4 regions of the Pseudomonas sp. TE4620 genome follow, and region 4 is predicted to be linked to each of the others. Evidence: riboswitches for the same ligand, from Rfam matches in the RefSeq annotation. Region 4 holds a riboswitch; each other region holds the start of a gene.
What was found. Region 4 has a riboswitch for cobalamin ahead of cobO (cob(I)yrinic acid a,c-diamide adenosyltransferase). Riboswitches for the same ligand answer to the same signal wherever they lie in the genome.
Positions count from the first base shown of each region.

Region 1 (5,684 bases), 2.1 Mb from region 4:
AAAGCGGCGAGGTTACCCCGTACGCCGGCATCATCTACGACCTGAGCCGCGAATGGTCGCTGTATGCCAGCTACACCGACGTCTTCGTGCCGCAGACCGAACGTGCAGTCGGCGGCGCGGCGCTCAAGCCGATCATTGGCAGCAACTATGAAATGGGCATCAAGGGCGAACTGCTCGATGGCCGCGTCAACACCTCGCTGGCGGTGTTCCGCTACGACCAGGAAAACCGCGCGATCACCGACGTTGCCTCAGGCTTTGCCTGCGATGACTGGTACTGCTCCACCGCCGCCGGCAAGGTGCGCAGCCAGGGTATCGAAGCCGAAGTCAGCGGCGAAGTGCTCAGCGGCCTGCAGCTGTTTGCCGGCTACACCTACAACACCACCACCTACCTCGACGACCCGGACAACAAGGGCAAGGTGTTCAGCACCTGGACGCCCAAGCACATGTTGCGCATGTGGGGTAACTACCAGCTGCCGGGTGACTGGAGCAAGGCCAGCGCCGGTCTGGGCTTTACCGCGCAAACCCATACCCTGGGCTACGAGCACACCTACGACGTGCCCGGCTACGCTGTGTGGAACGCGCGTCTGGCGTACCAGCTGACGCCGGAAGTGGGCCTGGCGCTGAACGCCAACAACCTGTTCGACAAGCACTACTACATCGCTGCCTACAACCAGCTCAACGGCAACAACAACTTCGGCGACCCGCGCAACTTCACCTTCAGCGTGAAGTACACGCCGCAGTTCTAGGTTGTCAGTGCTGGCCCTATCGCGGGTCAAGCCCGCTCCTACAGGTTTGAGGTAATCTCTGTGGGAGCGGGCATCAATCAGGCAACAGCGCTACAACGGCCACTGCGCCAGCGGCCAGTACTGCCCCTTGCGCGATTCGAACAAGCTGAAGTGCCGCGCGCGCAGGATAAATTCTGCCGGCACCAGCGCTTCGGGCTCACTGCCACGGTAGTCGCGGGCCAGTGTCAGGTGCGGGCGGTAGTCCCGTGGGTCCTCGGTAAAACCCAGCGCCAGCATCGCCTGCTGCAGGGCATACGCCAGCTGGCGCAACGCCGCCGGCGTCTGGCTGGGCACCAGCACCAGCGCCTTGGCCGGGCGCCACACCTGCAAACGGTCGAGCACCACTGTCAGGGGTTCGCCCGCCACCTTCACGCCCGCTGCGCCGGCCAGAATCGCCGGTAACTGCGCAGTGCCCGCCGCACCGACGAACATCAACGTCAGGTGAAAGTTCGCCGACGGCACCGGTCGTGCGCTTTTCAGTTCCAGCTCGCTGCGCCAGCGGGCAATCGCCCGGCGCTGTTGCGGTGCGCAATCGAGGGCAAAAAACAGCCGCTTGAACGGCTCACCGGTATCGCCATTGCCTGGGTCCATGCCTCGTCATCCTGTGCGTTTTGGGACTGTTGAGACTCTACCGCCAGTTACGCCATGGCGGCGAGGACTGGAATTCTCACGAACTTATCTGCGTTAGCCACCCGCTGAATCGTTCACGCAAACACTTGCGCCTAGCACTATGGTCGGACACATAACCGGTAACAATTACTACAAACCGTGATCACGATTGTTTATGCTGGCCGGCTTATGCCATGGCGCATCGCCACATCGACAAGTATCCGCCCATGAAAATCTTCTTCGTTTTACTGTTTGTTTTCTCGATTGCCTACGTTCATTTCAGAGGCAAAGTCAGGCACAAGATCACCCGCCAGCTGGGTGATCACTCAAGCTTCCTGGCCCCGGTCAACGTCTTTCTGTACCTGTTCTCCAAGCTGCCGGCCAAACCGTACCTGCCGGTCGAGTCGTTCCCCGAGCTCAAGCCGTTGCAGGACAACTGGCAAGAAATTCGCGCCGAAGCCCAGCAACTGCTGCACGTCGGCGAAATCAAGAGTTCGCAGAACTATGACGACGTCGGCTTCAACTCGTTCTTCAAGAGCGGCTGGAAGCGCTTCTACCTGAAGTGGTACGGCGAGAGCCACCCTTCGGCAATGAAGCTGTGCCCGCGCACCACCGAGTTGCTGCAGGGCATCGGCACGGTCAAGGCGGCGATGTTCGCCACCCTGCCGCCGGGCTCCAAGCTGGTGCGCCACCGCGACCCCTATGCCGGCTCGTACCGCTATCACCTGGGCCTGGATACGCCCAATGACGACGGCTGCTACATCTGTGTCGATGGCCAGAACTACGCCTGGCGCGATGGTGAAGGGGTGATTTTCGACGAGACCTACATCCACTACGCCTCGAACCAGACCGAGCACAACCGCATCATCCTCTTCTGCGACGTCGAGCGCCCGCTCAAGTACCGCTGGGCCACGGCGTTCAACCGCTGGTTCAGCAAGAACGTGATGGCAGCCGCGGCGGCGCCGAACGATGCCGGCGACAAAACCGGCGGCATCAACCGCCTGTTCACCCGCATCTACAAGATCCGCGAACGCGGCAAGGCCCTGAAAAAACGCAACCGCACCCGCTACTACCTGGAAAAATGGGCAGTGGTGGCGGCGTTGGTGCTGGTGTTCATCTACATCTGATTCAGACCGCTGTCGCTGGCAAGCCAGCTCCTTGTAGGAGCGGGCTTGCCCCGCGATGCCCCCCTCCCAAAGTCCTGCCTTTTCCCGACCATCGACCAACGGCGCCCCGCCGGCAAAAAAACTAGCTTCACTGTTCTAGTTGCCAACCACACCAAGGTGAAGACAATGAGCATGATGGACTGGGATGCCTACCGTAAGCAGTTGATGGCCGGCATCGGCGATCTCAAGCAACTCTCTCCCGACACGGTCAACGGCTACATGACCGCCAGCGGCGCCGGGGCCAAGACCAACCACCTGGATGCCAAGACCCGCGAGCTGATCTCGCTGGCCGTGGCGGTCACCACCCGCTGCGACGGCTGCATCGCCGTGCATTCGGCCCAGGCGGTCAAGCACGGCGCGAGCCGCGAGGAAATCGCCGAAGCCCTGGGCGTGGCCGTGGCCATGAACGCCGGGGCGGCGCTGGTGTACTCGGCGCGGGCACTGGATGCCGTGGGCAAGGCCGGGCAGTAAGGCCGACCCTGAGTGCGCGGCCTGCGCCGCGCCTCACCCACTTCCTGGCGTTTTCGCATAAGCTAGCGGGCGAACCGTTTCCAGGACACCCCATGATCCACATCCGCCCCATGACCGCCGCTGACTTCGAGCTCTTCTGGCCGACCTTCCAGGCCATTGTCAGCGCCCGCGAAACCTACGCATTCGACCCGGCCATGAGCCAGGAGCAAGCCCGCCAGCTGTGGCTCGACGCACCGTTGCAGACCCTGGTGGCCGAAGAAGATGGCGTGCTGCTCGGTTCCTACTTTCTCAAGGCCAATGCCGCCGGCCCCGGCAACCATGTCAGCAATTGCGGCTACATGGTCTGCGACGCCGCCCGTGGCCGCGGCGTGGCGCGCTTGATGTGCGAACACTCGCAGCGCCTGGCGCGGCAACTGGGTTTCCTGGCCATGCAGTTCAACTCGGTGGTGTCCAGCAACGAGGTGGCGGTGGCCTTGTGGCAGAAGCTCGGCTTTGCCATCGTCGGGCGCTTGCCCAACGCCTACCGGCATGCGCGCCTGGGGCTGGTGGACAGCCTGGTGATGTACAAGTGGCTTGAGGAGCCGAAGCAGCCAATGCTGATCGGGCGCAAGAACATCGAGGCGGTGGTGTCGCGCAAGCGCGGGCGTTGAATCGATAGTGGCGATGCGCTGGCGAACTGATCTGCTCATTTGCCCAAGCCGTTGACTGCAAAGGTTTTCGGTGTTCAGATGCGCGCCAGTTTCAGGTGTCCTGCGCCGCCGTGCGCAGGGTGAAACGGGAAGCCGGTGCGTCATGTAAATGACTAGTCCGGCGCTGCCCCCGCAACGGTAAGCGAGCGAAGCCTTCGAAACACCACTGTGCCTTGGCATGGGAAGGTGAAGGCCTTCATGACCCTCGCAAGCCCGGAGACCGGCCTGAAGCTTCTGTTTGGCAACCCCGCGGTGGGCGGGCGCAGGCCGGTTGGCGTCCGCCTGCGCGTGCGCCATGCCTCCATGCGTTGTTCCCTCCGGGATTCATTCTTCCTGTTGACTGTGGAACGACATGTCCCGTACTTCCAAGCTTCACACCCTGGCGGCCAATGCCCTGGCCCCCTGCCTGGCCTTCTCTGCGCCAGCTTTCGCCGATGACCCCAGCCCCTCTGCGCTGGCCCTGCCCTCGACGGCCATCACCAGCAGCAGCGACAACGAATCCGTCAGCCTGGCTACCCCGCTGCCCGCCGGCTCGCGCCTGAACCTCAGCGCCATGGACACCCCGGCCAGCACCAGCAGCCTGGGCAGCGAAGCCATCGACGGACGCAACAACCTCACCGTGCAGGATGCCGTGACCCGCTCGCCGGGCATCACCTCGGTGGCCACCCCGGGCAACGGCAACACGGCGCTGTCGGCCCGTGGCTTCAGTGGCCACGGTTCGGTGATGACCCTGTTCGACGGCGCGCGGATGTACACCGGCGCCGGCACCCAGAGCTTTCCGGTCGACCCGTGGATGATCGAGCGCATCGACGTGATCCGCGGCCCGGCCTCGGTGCTGTACGGCGAAGGCGCCACGGGTGCGGTGATCAACGTGATCCCGAAAAAACCCTTTGCCGGCGAGATCCGCAACCACCTGCGCCTGGGCTACGGCTCTTACGACCGCCAGCAACTGGGCCTGGACAGCGGCGGTTCGCTGAGCGAGCGGCTGAGCTACCGGGTGACCCTCAACCGCCAGCAAAGCAACGGCTGGATCGACCGTGGCGACTCGAAGAACCTGGCCATGAGCGCCGCCCTGCGCTTCGATGCCAGCGACGACCTGAGCTTCACCCTGGCCCACGAGCGCGGCGACGCCGAACCGATGAACTACTTCGGCACGCCGCTGATCGACGGCCACTACCGCGACAGCCTGAGCAAGAAGAACTACAACCTCAAGGATTCGGCCCAGCACTACCACGACGAGTGGACGCGCTTTAACACCGACTGGAGCATCAGCGACTCGATCAGCGCCAGCAACCAGCTCTACTACCTCAAAAGCCGCCGGCACTGGCGCAACGCCGAGGACTACAGCTGGAACAGCGGCGTTGGCCAGCTTGAGCGTGGCAGCTACCTGGAGATCAAGCACGACCAGGAACAGCTCGGCGATCGCCAGAGCTTCACCTTCGACCACTCGCTGTTTGGCCTGGCCAGCAAGACCGTGGTCGGCGCCGAGTACAACCGCATTCGTTTCGGCATCGACAGCAACTCGCCGTACAACGACATCGGCGGCGATTTCATCGACCCGTGGCAGCCGGCGCCGGGCTACTTCCACAGCGCCAGCCCGACCCGCGCGCAAACCGACAGCACCACCCGCACCTTCGCCCTGTTCGCCGAGAACCGCACCCAGTTGTCGGAGCGCTGGTCGCTGGTCACCGGCATTCGTCGCGACCAGAACCACATCGACCGCAACAACCTGGTCAACGACACCCGCAGCGACCGCAGCCTCAATGGCGGTAACTGGCGCGCCGGCCTGGTGTTCGCGGTGAATGAGCAACTGAGCCTGTACGGCCAGTACTCCACCAGCGAGGATGGCGTCAGCGACCTGGTGACCCTGAGCCCGACCCAGCAGCAGTTCGACCTGACCGAAGCCAAGCAGACCGAGTTCGGCCTCAAGCAGCTGTTCTGGGATGGCCGAGGCGAGTGGACCC
Region 1 covers NZ_JBWBQO010000001.1:1,568,584-1,574,267, reverse strand. Annotated here, with positions in the region: gene ACZ9A3_RS07495 (TonB-dependent siderophore receptor) at 1-746, shown strand, start outside; gene thpR (RNA 2',3'-cyclic phosphodiesterase) at 837-1,376, opposite strand; gene lpxO (lipid A hydroxylase LpxO) at 1,622-2,521, shown strand; gene ACZ9A3_RS07480 (carboxymuconolactone decarboxylase family protein) at 2,687-3,031, shown strand; gene ACZ9A3_RS07475 (GNAT family N-acetyltransferase) at 3,124-3,681, shown strand; cobalamin riboswitch at 3,758-3,963, shown strand; gene ACZ9A3_RS07470 (TonB-dependent receptor) at 4,073-5,684, shown strand, end outside.
Region 1: another riboswitch for cobalamin. It lies ahead of ACZ9A3_RS07470 (TonB-dependent receptor); the one in region 4 lies ahead of cobO (cob(I)yrinic acid a,c-diamide adenosyltransferase).

Region 2 (5,684 bases), 2.5 Mb from region 4:
GGGCGAAACCGGCGCCGGCAAGGAGGTCTTTGTCACCGCCCTGCACCGCGCCAGTAGCCGCGCCACGCAGCCATTGATTGCGGTGAACTGCGCGGCGATTCCGGCCGAGCTGGTCGAGTCGGAGCTGTTCGGCTACGAGAAAGGCGCGTTCACCGGCGCCCACCACAAGGGCAACATCGGACTGATCCGCAAGGCCGACCATGGCATTTTGTTTCTCGACGAAATCGGCGACATGCCGCTGCCCACCCAGGCACGCCTGCTGCGCTTTCTGCAAACCCGCAGCATCCAGCCACTGGGCAGCGGCGAACCGACGCCGGTGGATATCCGCGTGGTCTCGGCGACCAACCACAACCTCGCCGAACAGGTGCGCCTGGGTCATTTTCGCCAGGACCTGTACTACCGCATCGCCGGCCTGAGCCTGATGCTGCCACCGCTGCGCGAACGCAGCGACCGCCTGGCCCTGATCGAACAGCTCCACCAGCAGTACCGCGAACCGGGGGCACCGACGCAATTGCCCGGCAAAGTGCTGGAACTGCTGCTTCAGCATCCCTGGCCGGGCAACCTGCGACAACTGGCCAGCGTGCTGCAGGTGGCCCTGGCGTTGGCCGGCGAACGGCCGATTGCCGTGGAGCACCTGCCCGACAGTTTCTTTGCCGACCTGCCTGAGACCAAGCCCGCCGCGCCAGTGCTGGCCACGCCGGCAAACACTGACGATCTCGGCCAGCGCCTGCGTGCCCTCAATGGCAATATCTCGGCCCTGGCCCGGGCCCTCGGCATCAGCCGCACCACCCTGTACAAGCGCCTGCACACCCAGGGCCATGCCGGCGCAGTTGACGAACGCCTGGGCTGATGGTCAGATGCCTGCCAGTTTCAGGTGCCTGCCGCCGCCGTGCGTCAGGTGAAACGGGAAGCCGGTGCGTCGTTATCGACCAGTCCGGCGCTGCCCCCGCAACGGTAAGCGAGTGAAGCATTCAACACGCCACTGTGCCCACAGGCACGGGAAGGCGAATGACTTTACGCCTCGCAAGCCCGGAGACCGGCCTGAAGCCCCACGACTGCATGCAGTCACTTAGGCAAACCTGCGGAGGGCGGGCACGAGCCGGCTGCCTGGCGCGTGTTGGCCGGGGCCCTCCTGTGCGCTTCGCGAATATTTTTCGAGAAGTCCATGACAGCAACAACCCCCAAACGTCGCCGCGGCCGCCTCGCCGAAGAGCAAATCCAGAGCAAGCCGGAGTGGTCGCAGATCCCCGAGCATACCCGCCATGTGATGCTCTGCACCGGCCCGCGCTGCGTACAACGCGGTGCCCTGCCACTGTGGAAAGTCCTGCGCCGCGAGCTGCTGGTGGCCAACCGCATCGAAACCACTGACGGCGTGCTGCTGACCCGCAGCCATTGCCAGTTCCCGTGCAACCTCGGCCCGGTGCTGACGGTATATCCGGACCGCTGCTGGTACCGGGTAGCCAACGCCGAAGACGCTCAGCGCCTGGTGCGTGTGCACCTGATCGACGGCCAACCGGTGCCCGAGTTGCTGCTCAACGGCCAGGGCTCATGAGGGGGTTGGGCGCCAGCGTGCTGGCCCTGTTGAGCAGCAGCGCCATGGCCCTGGACTATCAGAACTGCGGACACACCTGGCAACTGCCACAGGAGCGCCCGCAACGCATCCTGGCCCTCAACCAGCACGCCGCCGACCTGCTGCTGGCCCTGGACGCCGGCCCGGCGCTGGCCGCCGTCAGCTATATAGATGATGACGCCCAGGCGCTGACCAGCGGACGCTATCGCGGCGTCCCCCTGCTGTCGCGTCGCTACCCGGCAACCGAAGTGGTCTATGCCCAAGGTTACGACCTGCTGGTCGGCGGCTTTGCCAGCGCCTTTCGTGACCGCGACGGGGTCGCCCCGCGCACCACCCTGCAGGCCAACGGCATCGCCAGCTACCTTCTGGAAAACGCCTGCGCGCCAGCGCCGGAAAACGGCTTTGCCGCCATTGAACAAGACCTGCGCAGCCTCGGCCACCTGTTGCAGCGCGAGGCCCGGGCCAGCCAGTTGATCACCCGCCAGCGCCAGGACCTGGCCGCCGCCAAAACCATCGCCGGGCACAGCCCGCCGCTGTCGGTGTTCTACCTCGACAGCGAGGTCAACGGCCTGCAAAGCGAAGGCAAGCGCGGTTTCATCACCCAGTTGATCGACGCAGCAGGCGGGCGCAACCTGTACGCCGAGGTGGAGCTGAACCGGGTTACGGTGGATGCCGAGCGCCTGCTGCGCGCCGATCCTGACGTGATCATCCTTGCCGATGCGGTGTGGTCGCCGGCCGCCGGCAAGCGCGCCTACCTGCATAAACACCCGGCGCTTTCGCACCTGCGCGCGGTACGCGACGACCGCCTGATCGACCTGCCCTTCAGCCATATCGTGCCCGGCGAACACAGCGCCCGTACCGCCCTGACCCTGGCGCGCCAACTGCGCGCCTTGAAGCAACAGCGGCCTTGACCCGTCGCAGCAGAATCCGCTGCCAAACCCACTATTTCAGCTTTACCGGCTGAGCACCCAATGCGCTTCAGCCGGGATTTATCCTTGATCACGTCGACAATAAGCACACAGCCAACCCCGGATGCGTGCCTCGATGCAAACAACAAATACAGTCTTGATGATCCGCCCGGCGCGGTTCGCCTTCAACCCGGACACCGCCCTCAACAACCGTTTCCAGCAAGCCCTGCTCGACCCGCAGCAGGCACAGCAGAAAGCGCTGGAAGAGTTCGATGGCTACGTCGATACCCTGCGCCAGCACGGTGTCGAAGTGCTGGTGGTGCAGGACACCCCGGCGCCGCACACCCCTGATTCGATCTTCCCCAACAACTGGTGGAGCAGCCACGCCGACGGCAGCCTGGTGCTCTACCCGATGGAGGGCCAGAACCGCCGCCTGGAGCGCAGCAAGGGCGTGCTCAAGGTGCTTGAAGAGCGCTTCGCCGTCCGTCAGACCATCGATCTGAGCCCCTTGGAACAGCAGAGTATGTATCTGGAAGGGACCGGCAGCATGGTCCTCGATCGCGAACACCGGATCAGCTACGCCTGCCACTCCGGGCGCACCCACACCCAGGCCCTGCGCCTGTTCGCCGAACAGCTCGATTATCGCCTGTGCCTGTTCCACGCCGTCGACCGCCACCAGGCACCGATCTATCACAGCAACGTGATGATGAGCGTCGGCCGCGGGCTCTCGGTGGTCTGCCTGCAGGCGCTGCCCGAGGCCGATGAGCGTCGCGCCCTGGAGCATTCGCTGCGCGACACCGGCAAGGACATCCTGGCCCTGGACTTCGACCAGCTCGAAGGTTTTGCCGGCAACATGCTCGAAGTCCACGACAAGCAAGGCCAGCCACTGCTGGTGATGTCGCGCAGCGCCTGGCGCTCGCTCACCCCAGAACAACGCCGGCAGGTCGAGCAGCACAGCCACCCGGTGGTGGTGAACATCGACCATATCGAGCGCATCGGCGGCGGCAGCGCGCGCTGCATGCTCGCCGAAGTGCACCTGCCTGTCCGTCACTGATTACAACAAAGGAGTTCACCATGACCCGCTATATCGACGTTACCGACCTCAGCCGCCTGGTGGCACGCAAAGGCCTGAGCACCTGCATCAGCGAGATGGCCGAGTACATCCGTGAGGACTACCTGCGCTGGCACGACTTCGAAAAATGCGCGCGCCTGGCCAACCACTCGGCCGACGGGGTGATCGAGCTGATGCCGGTGTCCGATGCCAACCTGTACGCCTTCAAGTACGTCAACGGCCACCCGAAAAACACCCAGCGCGGCATGCTCACAGTGATGGCCTTCGGCGCCCTGGGCGACGTTGATAGCGGCGCGCCGGTGCTGCTCAGCGAGATGACCCTGACCACCGCCATCCGCACCGCCGCCACCTCGGCCCTGGCCGCGCGCTACCTGGCGCGCAAAAACAGCCGCAGCATGGCGCTGATCGGCAACGGCTCACAGAGCGAGTTCCAGGCCCTGGCCTTCCATGCCCTGCTGGGCATCGACGACATCCGCCTGTATGACCTGGACCCTGCGGCCAGCGCCAAGCTGGTGGCCAACCTCGCCGCCTTCCCGGCCATCAAGGTCAGCGTTGCCGGCTCTGTCGCCGACGCGGTGCGCGGCGCCGATATTGTCACCACGGTGACTGCCGACAAGGCCTACGCCACCATCCTCACTCCGCAAATGATCGAACCTGGCATGCACCTGAATGCCGTCGGCGGCGACTGCCCGGGCAAGACCGAACTGCACCGCGAGATCGTCGAGCGCGCCCGGGTGATCGTCGAGTACGAACCGCAAAGCCGCATCGAAGGCGAAATCCAGCAAATGCCTGCCGACTCGCCCACCACCGAATTCTGGCAAGTGGTCAACGGCCAGGCCGCCGGGCGCGAAAACGCCGAGCAAGTGACCCTGTTCGATTCGGTCGGCTTTGCTCTAGAGGACTATTCGGCCCTGCGCTATGTGCTGGACGTCGCCAAGGCCCTGGACATCGGCAGCGAGATTGCCCTGGTGCCGGAGCTCAAGGACCCGAAAGACCTGTTCGCGCTGCTGCGCGCCCCGGTTGCAGACCTGCAGAAAAAACGCGCCTGAGGCCGACCGATTCTGCCGCGCCGCGGTGCGGCAGATCGGAAACCGCTGCACACGAAGCTCAAACAGGAGGTGCTCCAGCCGATTCGGCTGCCATTCACGCGTTAACAGCAAAATCCGGCAGCCGACGCCGGCGCAAACGACACAAAAAAAACGTCGTCATCGCGCATTCTGAGCCCGACCAGAGAGTCACTAAAAGACCAGAAGCGCACCACTGCCCTACATCAACTATAAAACTCAGGGATACTCATATGACTTCGCTGCGAAAGCTCCTCAGCGTGCTGCTCCTGCCACTGTGCGCAAGTGCGGTGCAGGCCAAGGAATGGACCGAGATCCGTTTCGGCGTCTACCCCGAATACCCCCCTTTTGAATCGGTTGCTGCCGATGGCAGCCTGCAAGGCTTCGACATCGAGCTGGGCAACGCCATCTGCGCCAAGCTGCAGGTCAAATGCACCTGGGTGCACAACGAATTCGACGGCATGATCCCGGCCCTGCGGGCACGCAAGTTCGACGCGATCATGTCGTCGATGGCGGTGACCCCGGCGCGGCAGAAACAGATCGATTTCAGCGCCAAACTGTTCCTCAGCCCGACCTCGGTTATCGTGCGCAAGAGCGCCGACTTCGGCGATACCCCGGAATCGCTCAAAGGCAAGCAGGTCGGCGTGCTGCAAGGCTCGCTGCAGGAAGCCTACGCCCGCGCCAAACTGGCGCCGCTGGGGGCCCAGGTCAAGGCTTATCAGGCTCAGGACCAGAACTACGCCGACCTGCTCAACGGCCGTCTCGACGCCACCTTGACCGACAAGCTCGAAGCCCAGCTCAACTTCCTTTCCAAACCCGAAGGCGCCGACTTCAAGAGCGGCCCGGCGATCAAGGACCCGACCCTGCCCCTGGATATCGCCATGGGCCTGCGCAAGAACGACAGCGAGCTCAAGGCCCTGCTCGACAAAGGCATTGCCGCGGTGCACGCCGACGGTACCTTCGCCGAAATCCAGAAAAAATACGTCGGCGACCTGGATATCTACAACGAGTAAGCCGTGTAGTCGCGATCGGCTCGCCCTGAGCTGATCGCGCCCGCATTTGCCCTGCGT
Region 2 covers NZ_JBWBQO010000001.1:1,178,829-1,184,512, reverse strand. Annotated here, with positions in the region: gene ACZ9A3_RS05605 (sigma-54-dependent Fis family transcriptional regulator) at 1-850, shown strand, start outside; cobalamin riboswitch at 856-1,059, shown strand; gene ACZ9A3_RS05600 ((2Fe-2S) ferredoxin domain-containing protein) at 1,166-1,552, shown strand; gene ACZ9A3_RS05595 (ABC transporter substrate-binding protein) at 1,549-2,481, shown strand; gene ctlX (citrulline utilization hydrolase CtlX) at 2,615-3,532, shown strand; gene ACZ9A3_RS05585 (ornithine cyclodeaminase) at 3,553-4,599, shown strand; gene ACZ9A3_RS05580 (ABC transporter substrate-binding protein) at 4,848-5,627, shown strand.
Region 2: another riboswitch for cobalamin. It lies ahead of ACZ9A3_RS05600 ((2Fe-2S) ferredoxin domain-containing protein); the one in region 4 lies ahead of cobO (cob(I)yrinic acid a,c-diamide adenosyltransferase).

Region 3 (5,684 bases), 1.3 Mb from region 4:
GAGGTCGGCTACACCACCAACGAACCGGCGCAGCTGTGCGTGCTGTCGGCGATCGAGGCGGCGGTGGGGCACTTGCTGGCCCAGGGCATTGAACGGCGCCTGTGGCAGGTGGCGGGGGATGGCAGCGGCGACAAGGCGGTACTGGACAAATACCTGAGCCAGTACCAGAGCCCTGAGTGAGTGTGTCAGTGGCTGGGGCAGCCCTGTTCCTTGACGATCCGCTGGGTCGAGGCCGGGTTGTTGACCAGCTTGGCCGCCGAGCGTGCCGGGCGTTTGACCAGCTCACCGCCGCAATTGGGGCACTGGCCCTTGAGCTGACGTTCGTTGCAGACACGGCAAAAGGTGCATTCGAACGAGCAGATCAACGCATCCGCGCTATCTCCGGGCAGGTCGCTGCCACAGCATTCACAGTTGGGGCGCAATTCGAGCATGGTCAGGTCCTCGCAGGCGGAACGGAATCGTCAGTGTATACGCTCAGGGCCGAAACAGGTGGGCGTGGCCAGCGCGGTACAGCGCCGACTCGCTGAAGCTGTCGTTGCCCAGCACCCGGCCTACCAGAATCAGCGCGGTACGGCGAAAATCCTTGGCTGCCGCTAGCTCGACAATCGTCTCCAGGGTGCCCAGCACCCAGTCCTGGTCCGGCCAGGTTGCGCGGTGCACCACGGCAATCGGGCAGTCGCCGCCATAGTGCGGGCGCAGCTCTTCGACGATTTTAGCCAGGTGCTTGACCCCCAGGTGCACTGCCAGGGTGGTTTGGTGGCGGGCCAGGTCGGCCAGTTGCTCGCCGGCCGGCATGGGTGATTTGTCGGCGTAGCGGGTGAGGATCACACTTTGGGCGATGTCCGGCAGGGTCAGCTCGCAGCCGAGCAGGGCGGCGCTGGCGGCCACGGCGGTGACGCCGGGGACGATCTCGTAGGGGATGCCCAGCTCGCGCAGGTAGCGGATCTGCTCGCCGATGGCGCCATACAGGCTGGGGTCGCCACTGTGCACCCGGGCGACGTCCTGGCCATTGTCGTGGGCGCTCTTGATGGCTTCGATAATCTGCGCCAGGTGCAGTTCGGCGCTGTTGATCAGGGTCTCGGCGCGGTGACCTTCCAGCACTGCGGCGGGCACCAGGGAGCCGGCGTAGATGATCACCGGGCAGCGCTGGATCAGGCGCTGGCCCTTGACGGTGATCAGCTGCGGATCGCCGGGGCCGGCGCCGATGAAATAGACGGTCATGGGGTGTCCTTGCGGGTAAAGGGCTGATTATCAGCGAAAACCGCTGGTGCAGGCCAATGCCAGGCTGGCGTCGGCCTGCAAGGTGCGAGTGACCAGCAGCCGGGCCGGGCCGCCGAGCTGCTCGGCCAGGGCCAGGGCGGCGCTCTCGGCCACGCCATAACAGCCGCTGTGCTGGAAGGCTACCGCAGAGCGATGGCTCAGCTGTGATTCGAAAGCGGCCAGCTGCGCCGCACTGTAGAACCGCAGCGGCACGCCCAGGCGCCGGGCCAGTTCATGCAGGCCGGGTTCGTCGTGCTTGAGGTCGATGCTGGCAAGGCCCATGACCGCGCCGGGCGGCAGGTCATGGGCGAGCAGGGTGCGGGTGAGCAGCTCGTTCAGGGCGTCGGCCGGGCAGCCGCAACGGCAACCCAGGCCGAGGTACAACTGCATCCTCAGGCCTGACTCGAACGGCGGTACAGCCAGGCGCTGATCAGCCCCAGGGCCAGCCAGAACGCGGCGTTGGTCAGCAGCGAGGCGACCTTGAACTCGGCTTCCAGGGCTTCTGGGGCGAGCATCTGGTGCACTTCCGGCTGTGGCGCGCCAATCACATGCGGCACTACCAGCAAGACTGCGCCGACTATCTTAAGCAGCCAGTTGTGGGCAAACACGATCAAGGCCAGGCCCACGGCGGTGGCGGCAGCGGTGCCAACCCACCAGGCCTGGCGCTGGGCCAGGTCGGCGGCTGCGGTGCCCGGCAGTTCCGGTGGCAGGCCCAGGGTCGGCGCCAGGCAGAACACGGCAAAGCCGCCCAGGCCCCAGAGCGCGCCGCTGATCACGGTTTTCGGTGCGCGCAGGGTGTAGAGCGCGGCGAGGATCAGGGCGAAACCAACCGCCACCACCAGATTGCCACCGGTGGTCGACAGCACACGCTGCCAGCCGTCTTGCGGCGACCAGGCTTCGCTGTCGTGATGATGCTCGGCGGTGCCGGCGGCATGTTCATGGGTCGCTTCGAGCGCAGGGGCGGCGCTTTCATAGGTTTCCGCCTGGAGAATCAGCGGCGCGACCCAGAAGCTTTGCAGCAGGGTCAGTAGCAGGGCGGCCAGCAGGCCGGTAAAGCCTGCGGTACTGGCAATACGCTTGATCATCGGGGCAGCACTCAGTGGCAAGGGAAGGCGGCGCTGTGGCGGGTATCGTGGGCAGCGTTGTGCACCGCTTCGATGTGCGAGAAACCGGCGAAGTACACCAGGCACAGGCCCAGCAGCGAGGCGCCGACAGCAACCAGCAGGCGCTGGCTGAGGCTTGACGGGGTAACGGCTTGGTTAATGGCGGTACTGGTACGCATGGCGCTTTCCTCTTGGTGTTGTCGGCAACAGGCAAGCGCAGCAAACCCCTGCGCGGCGTTCGCCCAGGGGTTGTAACAGCGCCCGCCCACCGCGGGTTTGTTCGGTCAAGCGTTGGGCCGGTCTCCGGGCTGGTGAGGGTTGGCCGCAGGCCACACCACAGGCGTCACCTTCCCATGCCAGACAGCGGGCACAGTGGCTCTGACGCTTTTCTCACTTACCGTTGCGGGGGCAGCACCGGACTTGCCATACACCCTATAAAGAGCGTACGACGCACCGGTTTCCCAGTTTCACCCTCAAGGGGCACCCAAACGAATGGCGTTAGCAAATCACGGGCGCGGGCAGGCGTCAATCGTGACAGCAGTTGACCGCTCACCGGGCACTGCGTAGCCTAGCCGCTTCGAGGTTCTTCGGCGCTGGCCGAAGCTAAGACGGGAACGCGGTTCAAGCCGCGGCTGCCCCCGCAACTGTAAGCATTGAAGGGTTCGACACAGCCACTGCAGCACGTGCGGGAAGGCGTCGTTCGACTGGCCACGGCGCCGGTGCAATGCAAGCCAGGAGACCTGCCTCGAACAGTTTCCGACATTCAACCGGGCGGGGTGATCCGGTGGCGAACAGGCCAGGTGCACAACACCTTTGGCGCTCGTCCCGCATGCCCGCCATCCTGCCAAGGGCATCGAAATGAAAACACTGGCCAAACTCCCCGTCACCATCGTTACCGGCTTCCTCGGCTCGGGCAAGACCACGCTGCTGCGGCACATGCTCGACAACGCCCAGGGGCGGCGCATCGCGGTGATCGTCAACGAGTTTGGCGAGCTGGGCATCGACGGCGAAATCCTCAAGCAATGCAGCATCGGCTGCACTGAAGAAGAGGCCAGCGGCCGCGTCTATGAGCTGGCCAACGGCTGCCTGTGCTGCACCGTGCAGGAAGAGTTCTTCCCGGTGATGCGCGAGCTGGTGGCGCGTCGCGGCGACCTCGACCACATCCTCATCGAAACCAGCGGCCTGGCCCTGCCCAAGCCCCTGGTACAAGCCTTTCAGTGGCCAGAAATCCGTAACGCCTGCACCGTTGATGCAGTGATCACCGTGGTCGACAGCCCGGCTGTTGCCGCCGGCACCTTTGCCGCCTACCCGGAGCAGGTCGATGCGCAGCGCAAGCTCGACCCCAACCTTGACCACGAATCGCCACTGCACGAGCTGTTCGCCGACCAGCTGGCCAGCGCCGACCTGGTGGTGCTGAACAAGGCCGACCTGATCGCCGCCGACGATCTGGCCAAGGTTCGCGCCGAAGTCGAAGAAGAGCTGCCGCCGGCGGTCAAGGTGATCGAAGCCAGCAGCGGCCGCCTGCCGCTGGAAGTGTTGCTGGGCCTGGGTGCCGAATCCGAGGCGCACATCGATGGCCGCCGCACCCACCACGACTCGCACCACGACGGTGACGATCACGACGACCATGACCACGACGCCTTCGACTCGATCTCCATCGAGCTGCCGCAAGCCGACGAAAGCCTGCTGCTCGACGCCCTGACCCAACTGGTGGTGCAACATGGCATCCTGCGGGTCAAAGGTTTTGCGGCGATCCCGGGCAAGCCGATGCGCCTGCTGATCCAGGGCGTAGGCACCCGTTTCGACAAGCACTTCGACCGCGCCTGGCGCAGCGAAGAGCCGCGCACCACGCGCCTGGTGCTGATCGGCCAGGAGCTGGATGCGCCGCAGCTGCAAGCGAGCCTGCGCGCCGCCCTGGGCGCTTGACCCATGCACCTGCTGCGGACCCAGCCCGGTGGTTTTGTACCGGACGACAGCATTGCCGACCTCGGCCAGACCCCGGCCGAGCTGGTAATCCTCTGCAGCGGTGACTCGCACCTGGCGCTGCTGGCCGAAACCGCCCAGCAGCTGCCCGAGGATTTCCCCAGCCTGCGTCTGGCCAACCCCATGCAGGTACAGAATCATGCCTCGGTCGACCTGTATGTCGACCAGGTGCTGCGCCATGCCAAGGTCATCCTGGTGTCGCTGCACGGCGGCGTCGGTTACTGGCGCTATGGCGTGGAGCAACTGCTGGAACTGGCCGCCCGCGGCGTGCAGCTGATCCTGGTGCCCGGCGACGACCGCCCTGACCCGGAGCTGACCCGCCTGAGCACGGTGCCGGCCGAGCAGGCCGAACGGCTCTGGCACTTTTTGCGCCAGGGCGGCAAGGCCAATGCCCTGAACCTGTTCAACTGCCTGGCCAGCCAGTACCTGCAGCGCGACTACCCGTGGAGCGCGCCGCAGCAATTGCCGCGCACCGCGGTGTACCACCCGCGCAAGGCCGCTGCGGCGCTGCAGGACTGGTTCGGCGAGTGGCAGGTCGAGCAGCCGGTGGTGCCGATCCTGTTCTACCGCTCGCACCTGCAGGCGGCCAACACGGCCTTTATCGACACCTTTTGCGAGCGTTTGCAACTGGCCGGGCTCAACCCCTTGCCGATTGCCGTGGCCAGCCTCAAGGAGGCCGGTTGCCTGCAGCAGGTCGAAGACTGGCTGGACCAGGTCGACGCTGCGCTGATCATCAACACCACAGGCTTTGCCCAGTCCAGCCCCGAGCAGCCGCACCTGCGCCCGTTTCGCCGCGACATCCCGGTGTTACAAGCGATCTGCGCCCAGGACAACGAACCGGCCTGGCAGGCCAGCGAGCAGGGCCTGGGTGCCCGTGACCTGGCCATGCACATCGCCTTGCCGGAGCTGGACGGGCGCATCATCACCCGCCCGGTCAGCTTCAAGGACCTGGCCTGGCGCAGCGAGCGCAGCCAGTCCGATGTGGTCTGCTACCGCGCCCAGCCCGAACGCATGGACTTTGTCGCCGAGCTGGCGCGGCGCTGGTGTGCGCTGGCGCAGATACCCAACGGGCAGAAGCGCGTGGCGCTGATCCTCGCCAACTACCCGACCCGCGATGGTCGCATCGGCAATGGCGTGGGCCTCGATACGCCGGCAGCGGCGCTGAACATCCTGCGCACCCTGCAGGCCCAGGGCTATCCGCTGGCGCCCTTGCCCGACAGCGGCACGGCGCTGATCCAGGCTTTGCTCGGTGGCGTCAGCAACGACCTGGACAGCCTCGACCTGCGCCCGTGCATGCAGAGCATGGCCCTGGAGGACTACCTGGCGGCCTTTGCTACC
Region 3 covers NZ_JBWBQO010000001.1:2,382,316-2,387,999, reverse strand. Annotated here, with positions in the region: gene ACZ9A3_RS11285 (CsgG/HfaB family protein) at 1-180, shown strand, start outside; gene ACZ9A3_RS11280 (DUF1272 domain-containing protein) at 186-431, opposite strand; gene cobM (precorrin-4 C(11)-methyltransferase) at 475-1,221, opposite strand; gene ACZ9A3_RS11270 (cobalamin biosynthesis protein) at 1,252-1,650, opposite strand; gene ACZ9A3_RS11265 (CbtA family protein) at 1,653-2,345, opposite strand; gene ACZ9A3_RS11260 (CbtB domain-containing protein) at 2,357-2,542, opposite strand; cobalamin riboswitch at 2,641-2,867, opposite strand; cobalamin riboswitch at 2,927-3,125, shown strand; gene cobW (cobalamin biosynthesis protein CobW) at 3,222-4,289, shown strand; gene cobN (cobaltochelatase subunit CobN) at 4,293-5,684, shown strand, end outside.
Region 3: another riboswitch for cobalamin. It lies ahead of cobW (cobalamin biosynthesis protein CobW); the one in region 4 lies ahead of cobO (cob(I)yrinic acid a,c-diamide adenosyltransferase).

Region 4 (5,684 bases):
CTTTTTCCTGGTCCATGCCGTTCTCGCCGACATTGCTATTGGAGCCGACGGTGACGTAGAGCTTCTTGCCGTCACGGCTGGCGATCACGTTCTTGGTCCAGTGATGGTTCAGCGTGCCGCCCGGTAGTTCGGCCACGGCTGTACCCGGGCCCTTGATCGAAGTCGCGCCGGGTTCATAGTGAAAGCGCAGCAGGCGATCGGTGTCGGCGACGTAGAAGTCATTGCCGACCAGGGCCATGCCGAACGGTGAATTGAGGTTCTCGATAAACGTCGTGCGGGTTTCCGCCACGCCGTCGTGGTCGCTGTCGCGCAGCAGGCTGATGCGGTTGGCGCTGGGCACGCCGGCGCCGGCGCGGTCCATGACCTTGCCCATCACCCAACCGCGAATACCCTTGCCGTCATCGGGTTTGGGCGGGGCATTGGTTTCGGCCACCAGGATGTCGCCGTTGGGCAGGGCATAGAGCCAGCGCGGGTGGTCCAGGCCTGCGGCGAAGGCCGCCACCTGGGTGCCGGGCGCGGCCTTGGGCGTCATGCCCTGGGGCCAGCCAATGGCGGGGGCGATGTTGACGGTGGGGATCAGGGTCTTGTTCGGTTCGGGCAATTGCGGCGACGGGCCGACCCCGTCGCTGACCTCAAGGCGGGCGTTCTCGCCGCAGCCGCTTAACCCCGCAGTCACTGCCAGCAGCAGTGCAATCGGCTTGATACCCATGTCGTTTCCCTCGCAATGATGGCCGCTATTGCCAGTAGAGGCACGCCAGGGGTGGGAGGTTCCCCGGGTCAGGCCTGCTTGAGCAACAGGGCGATGCCGGGGTGATACTGGCCGGCTTCGTTGTGCAGCTTGCGGTAGGCGTAGGGAAAGTACCAGGCGATGGCGCAGGCGTTATGCTTTTGCAGGTCGTCGACCAGGTCCTGCAGCTCTTCGGGGCTGGCGTGCTGGCCGGCTTTCCAGGGGCTGGCGAACAGCGCAGCGACTTTAAGCTGGCTGGGCGCGGCAATTTGCCGAGCAGCCTGGACAGTTTCGCCCAGGGCGTTATTCAGGTCGAGCTTGGCGATGCGTGGCCAGCGCTGGCTGGCCTGCAGGTAGGCGGCCTCTTCGCGGTTGGCGATGTACAGGTCGCAGCGGCCTTCGCGATCGCCGTCATCGCGCTGCTTCTTGCTCTGGTGCTGCTGCAGGGTCACCAGCTCGGCCTGCCAGGCGGCGGCCGAGAGCAGCCCGAGGTTGGCCTGGGCGCCGTGCCAATAGGGCGCCTCACCGTCACCGAGGGTCTGGTTGAAGCGGTCGATGCAATCGACCCAGCGTTCCAGGGCCGGGCGCAGGAACTCCAGGCGCGCATTATTGATGATCAGGCCTTGCATGCTGCTCTCCCTTATAGTTGTGATCGAGTACAGCCGAGGTATGGCTATTTGATATCACTGAAGTCAGTGTTGCACAAGATGACAAAGGCGCCATTGATCCAGGCCAGTGCAGCGCCTTTCATTGACGCTCCGGGTGCAACCCTCTAACCTTCGCGACTTGTTTCAGGTGCTCTGCAGGCGATGGCCTGGCAGGGTGAAACAGGGAAGCCGGTGGGCGCGTAAAACGCGCGAATCCGGCGCTGCCCCCGCAACGGTAGGTGAGTCAAGGCTGTGCAGGGCCACTGGGCATTCATGCCCGGGAAGGCGCGCAGCCCCGGGTGTCGATGGCCCCGCTCACAAGCCCGGAGACCGGCCTGTAACAGCCAACGGCATCACGGAGGGTGATGCGCGGTTCCTCCGGCCTGTGCCGCAGCCCTGCGCGTTTTCCGTCTGCCATATCCATTCATCTGTCACGCCCGTTCCTTCGATACGCTGAGCAGCCGTCGGCTGCTGCGTTCGGTGAGATCGGCCGACAGTGGTTTGCGGAGAACCTCATGACTGAATCCACCGAGCGCGACGAACGCCACCTGGCGCGCATGCAGCGCAAAAAGGCCGTGATCGACGAGCGCATCGCCAACTCGCCCAACGAATGCGGCTTGCTGCTGGTACTTACCGGCAACGGCAAGGGCAAGAGCAGTTCGGCCTTCGGCATGCTCGCCCGGGCCATGGGCCACGGCATGCAGTGCGGCGTGGTGCAGTTCATCAAGGGCCGCAACAGCACTGGCGAAGAGCTGTTCTTCCGGCGCTTTCCCGAGCAGGTGCGCTACCACGTGATGGGCGAGGGCTTTACCTGGGAAACCCAGGACCGCCAGCGCGACATCGCCGCCGCCGAAGCTGCCTGGGCAGTGTCGCGGCAGATGCTCCAGGACCCGTCGATCGCCTTCGTGGTGCTTGATGAACTGAACATCGCCCTCAAGCACGGCTACCTCGACCTCGACCAGGTGCTCAGCGACCTGCATGCTCGCCCGCCGATGCAGCACGTGATCGTCACCGGTCGCGCGGCCAAAGACGAAATGATCGAACTGGCCGACACCGTCACCGAAATGGGCATGATCAAGCACGCCTTCCAGGCCGGCATCCGTGCCCAGAAGGGCGTCGAACTATGAGTGATGCGCGCCATTGCCCGGCGGTATTGATCGCCGCACCGGCCTCCGGCCAGGGCAAGACCACGGTGACCGCCGCACTGGCGCGCCTGCATCGCAACCAGGGGCGCAAGGTTCGCGTATTCAAGTGCGGCCCGGACTTTCTTGACCCGATGATCCTCGAGCGCGCCAGTGGTGCGCCGGTGTATCAGCTCGACCTGTGGATGGTCGGCGAGCAGGAAAGCCGCCGGCTATTGTGGGAGGCGGCGGGCGAGGCCGACCTGATCCTCATCGAAGGGGTCATGGGCCTGTTCGACGGCACGCCATCGAGCGCCGACCTGGCCCGGCATTTTGGCGTGCCGGTGCTGGCGGTGATCGATGGTACCGCCATGGCCCAGACCTTCGGCGCCCTGGCCCTGGGCCTGGCGCGCTATCAGCCGGACCTGCCGTTTGCCGGGGTGTTGGCCAACCGTGTCGGTACCCTGCGCCATGCCCAGTTGCTTGAAGGCAGCCTGACCGAGGGGCTGCGCTGGTACGGTGGGCTGTCGCGAGAAACCGGCATCGAATTGCCGAGCCGTCACCTGGGGCTGGTGCAAGCCAGTGAACTGAACGACCTTGATGCGCGGCTGGATGCTGCCGCAGCGGCCCTGGGCGCCAGTTGCGATGCGGCGTTGCCGCCAGCGGTGCGCTTTGCCGCGCCGACCGAGTTTGCCATCGAGCCGTTGCTGCAAGGCGTGCGCATTGCGGTTGCCCGCGACGAAGCCTTTGCCTTTACCTATGGCGCCAACCTCGACCTGCTGCGGGCCATGGGCGCGCAGCTGGCGTTTTTCTCGCCGCTGCATGACACAAGCTTGCCGCCAGCCGACAGCTTGTATCTGCCTGGCGGTTACCCCGAATTGCATCACCAGGCGCTGGCGGCCAACACACCGATGCTCGAGGCTATCCGCGCCCATCACCACGCCGGCAAGCCTTTGCTCGCCGAATGCGGCGGCATGCTCTACCTGCTCGATGCGCTCACCGATGTTGCCGGCGAGCGTGCCGAACTGCTCGGCCTGCTGGCAGGCGAGGCAGTGATGCAAAAGCGCCTGGCCGCCTTGGCCCTGCAGGCCGTAGAGCTGCCTGAAGGCACCTTGCGCGGGCACACCTATCATCATTCGCTGACCCATACCGAGCTTGAGCCGGTTGCCCGCGGCCAGAGCCCCAACGGTGGTCGTGGTGCCGAGGCGGTGTACCGCCAGGGGCGCTTGACCGCCTCCTACGTGCATTTCTATTTTGCTTCCAACCCCCAGGCGTCGGCGGCGCTGCTGTGTCCATGACTGAACATGCTTTTACCGAGGCCGAACGTGCGGCGGTCTACCGCGCCATCGGCGAGCGTCGCGACATGCGTCACTTCAGTGGCGGCGAAGTCGCCCCCGAGTTGCTCGCGCGCCTGCTTGAGGCCGCGCACCAGGCGCCCAGCGTCGGGCTGATGCAGCCCTGGCGTTTCATCCGTATCACCCAGCGCGAACTGCGCCAGCGGATCCAGGCCCTGGTGGAAGAGGAGCGCCTGCGTACAGCGCAGGCGCTCGGTGAGCGCTCCGATGACTTCATGAAACTCAAGGTCGAAGGCATCAACGACTGCGCCGAGCTGCTGGTGGCGGCGCTGATGGATGGGCGCGAAGCGCACATTTTCGGCCGCCGGACCTTGCCGGAGATGGACCTGGCGTCGTTGTCCTGTGCGATCCAGAACTTGTGGCTGGCGGCCCGCGCCGAAGGTCTGGGCATGGGCTGGGTGTCGCTGTTCGAGCCCCGGGCCCTGGCCGAGCTGCTCGGCATGCCGGCCGGTGCCAAGCCGTTGGCAATCCTCTGCCTGGGTCCGGTTCACGAATTTTACCCGGCGCCGATGCTGGTGCTTGAAGGCTGGACCACAGCGCGGCCGCTGCACGACATGCTGTTTGAAAACCAGTGGGGGGAGTCTTGATGAGCGTGGCGTTGCTGACAGTGGCCGGGGTGGCGCTGGATGCGCTGCTGGGTGAGCCCAAGCGCCGGCATCCGCTGGTAGCCTTCGGGCGCCTGGCCGGGCGCCTGGAACAGCGCTTGAATGCCGGCGGCCGTGGCTGGCGCAGCCACGGCGTCAGCGCCTGGTTCCTGGCGGTGGTGCCGCTGACCTTCATCGCCATGCTGTTGTCCTGGCTGCCGTACATTGGCTGGCTGATTGAAGTTTTGGCGCTGTACTGCGCCCTCGGCCTGCGCAGCCTTGGCGAGCACGTAACGCCGGTGGCCGAAGCCCTGCGCCAGGGCGACCTGGAAAAAGCCCGCCAGCGCGTCGGTTATCTGGTCAGCCGCGAAACCCGCGAGCTGGACGAAACCGCCGTGGCCCGCGCCGCCACCGAGTCGGTGCTGGAGAACGGCAGCGATGCGGTGTTCGCCGCGCTGTTCTGGTTTGTCGTTGCCGGCGTACCGGGGGTGGTGCTCTATCGCCTGAGCAACACCCTCGACGCCATGTGGGGCTATCGTAATGAACGCTTCGAGCGTTTTGGCTGGGCTGCGGCGAAGATCGACGATGTGCTCAACTATATTCCGGCACGCTTGGTGGCGCTGACTTACGCGCTGCTGGGCAAGACCCGCCTGGCCCTGAGCTGCTGGCGGCGCCAGGCGCCGTTGTGGGACAGCCCCAATGCCGGGCCGGTGATGGCGGCCGGGGCCGGAGCCCTGGGCGTCGAGCTGGGCGGGCCGGCGGTGTATCACGGCGAGTTGCACGAGCGCCCGCAACTGGGCGAAGGCCCGCAGGCCGATGCCGACGCCATCGAACGCGGTTGGCGCCTGGTTTGCCAGGGCGTGTGGTTGTGGTTGCTGCTGTTGTGCCTGGGGGCTGAATTCTATGCTTGAACACGGTGGTCGCCTGCAACGCGCAGTGCAGCAATACGGCATCGCCCGCGAAGACTGGCTGGACCTGTCCAGCGGCATCGCCCCGTGGTCTTATTCCATCCCTGAGATTCCGCTGCGGGCCTGGGCGCGCTTGCCCGAAACCGAAGACGGTCTCGAGCAGGCGGCCCGTGATTACTATCAGGTCGAGCAACTGTTGCCAGTGGCCGGCTCCCAGGCGGCGATCCAGGCTTTGCCACGCCTGCGTCGCCCCGGCACGGTCGGGGTGCTGTCGCCGTGCTACGCCGAACACGCCGAAGGCTGGCGCCGCGCTGGGCACCGGGTGCGCGAGTTGCCGCTGGA
Region 4 covers NZ_JBWBQO010000001.1:3,702,454-3,708,137, reverse strand. Annotated here, with positions in the region: gene ACZ9A3_RS17145 (PQQ-dependent sugar dehydrogenase) at 1-709, opposite strand, end outside; gene ACZ9A3_RS17140 (hypothetical protein) at 778-1,356, opposite strand; cobalamin riboswitch at 1,504-1,727, shown strand; gene cobO (cob(I)yrinic acid a,c-diamide adenosyltransferase) at 1,890-2,501, shown strand; gene ACZ9A3_RS17130 (cobyrinate a,c-diamide synthase) at 2,498-3,793, shown strand; gene bluB (5,6-dimethylbenzimidazole synthase) at 3,784-4,437, shown strand; gene cbiB (adenosylcobinamide-phosphate synthase CbiB) at 4,437-5,345, shown strand; gene cobD (threonine-phosphate decarboxylase CobD) at 5,338-5,684, shown strand, end outside.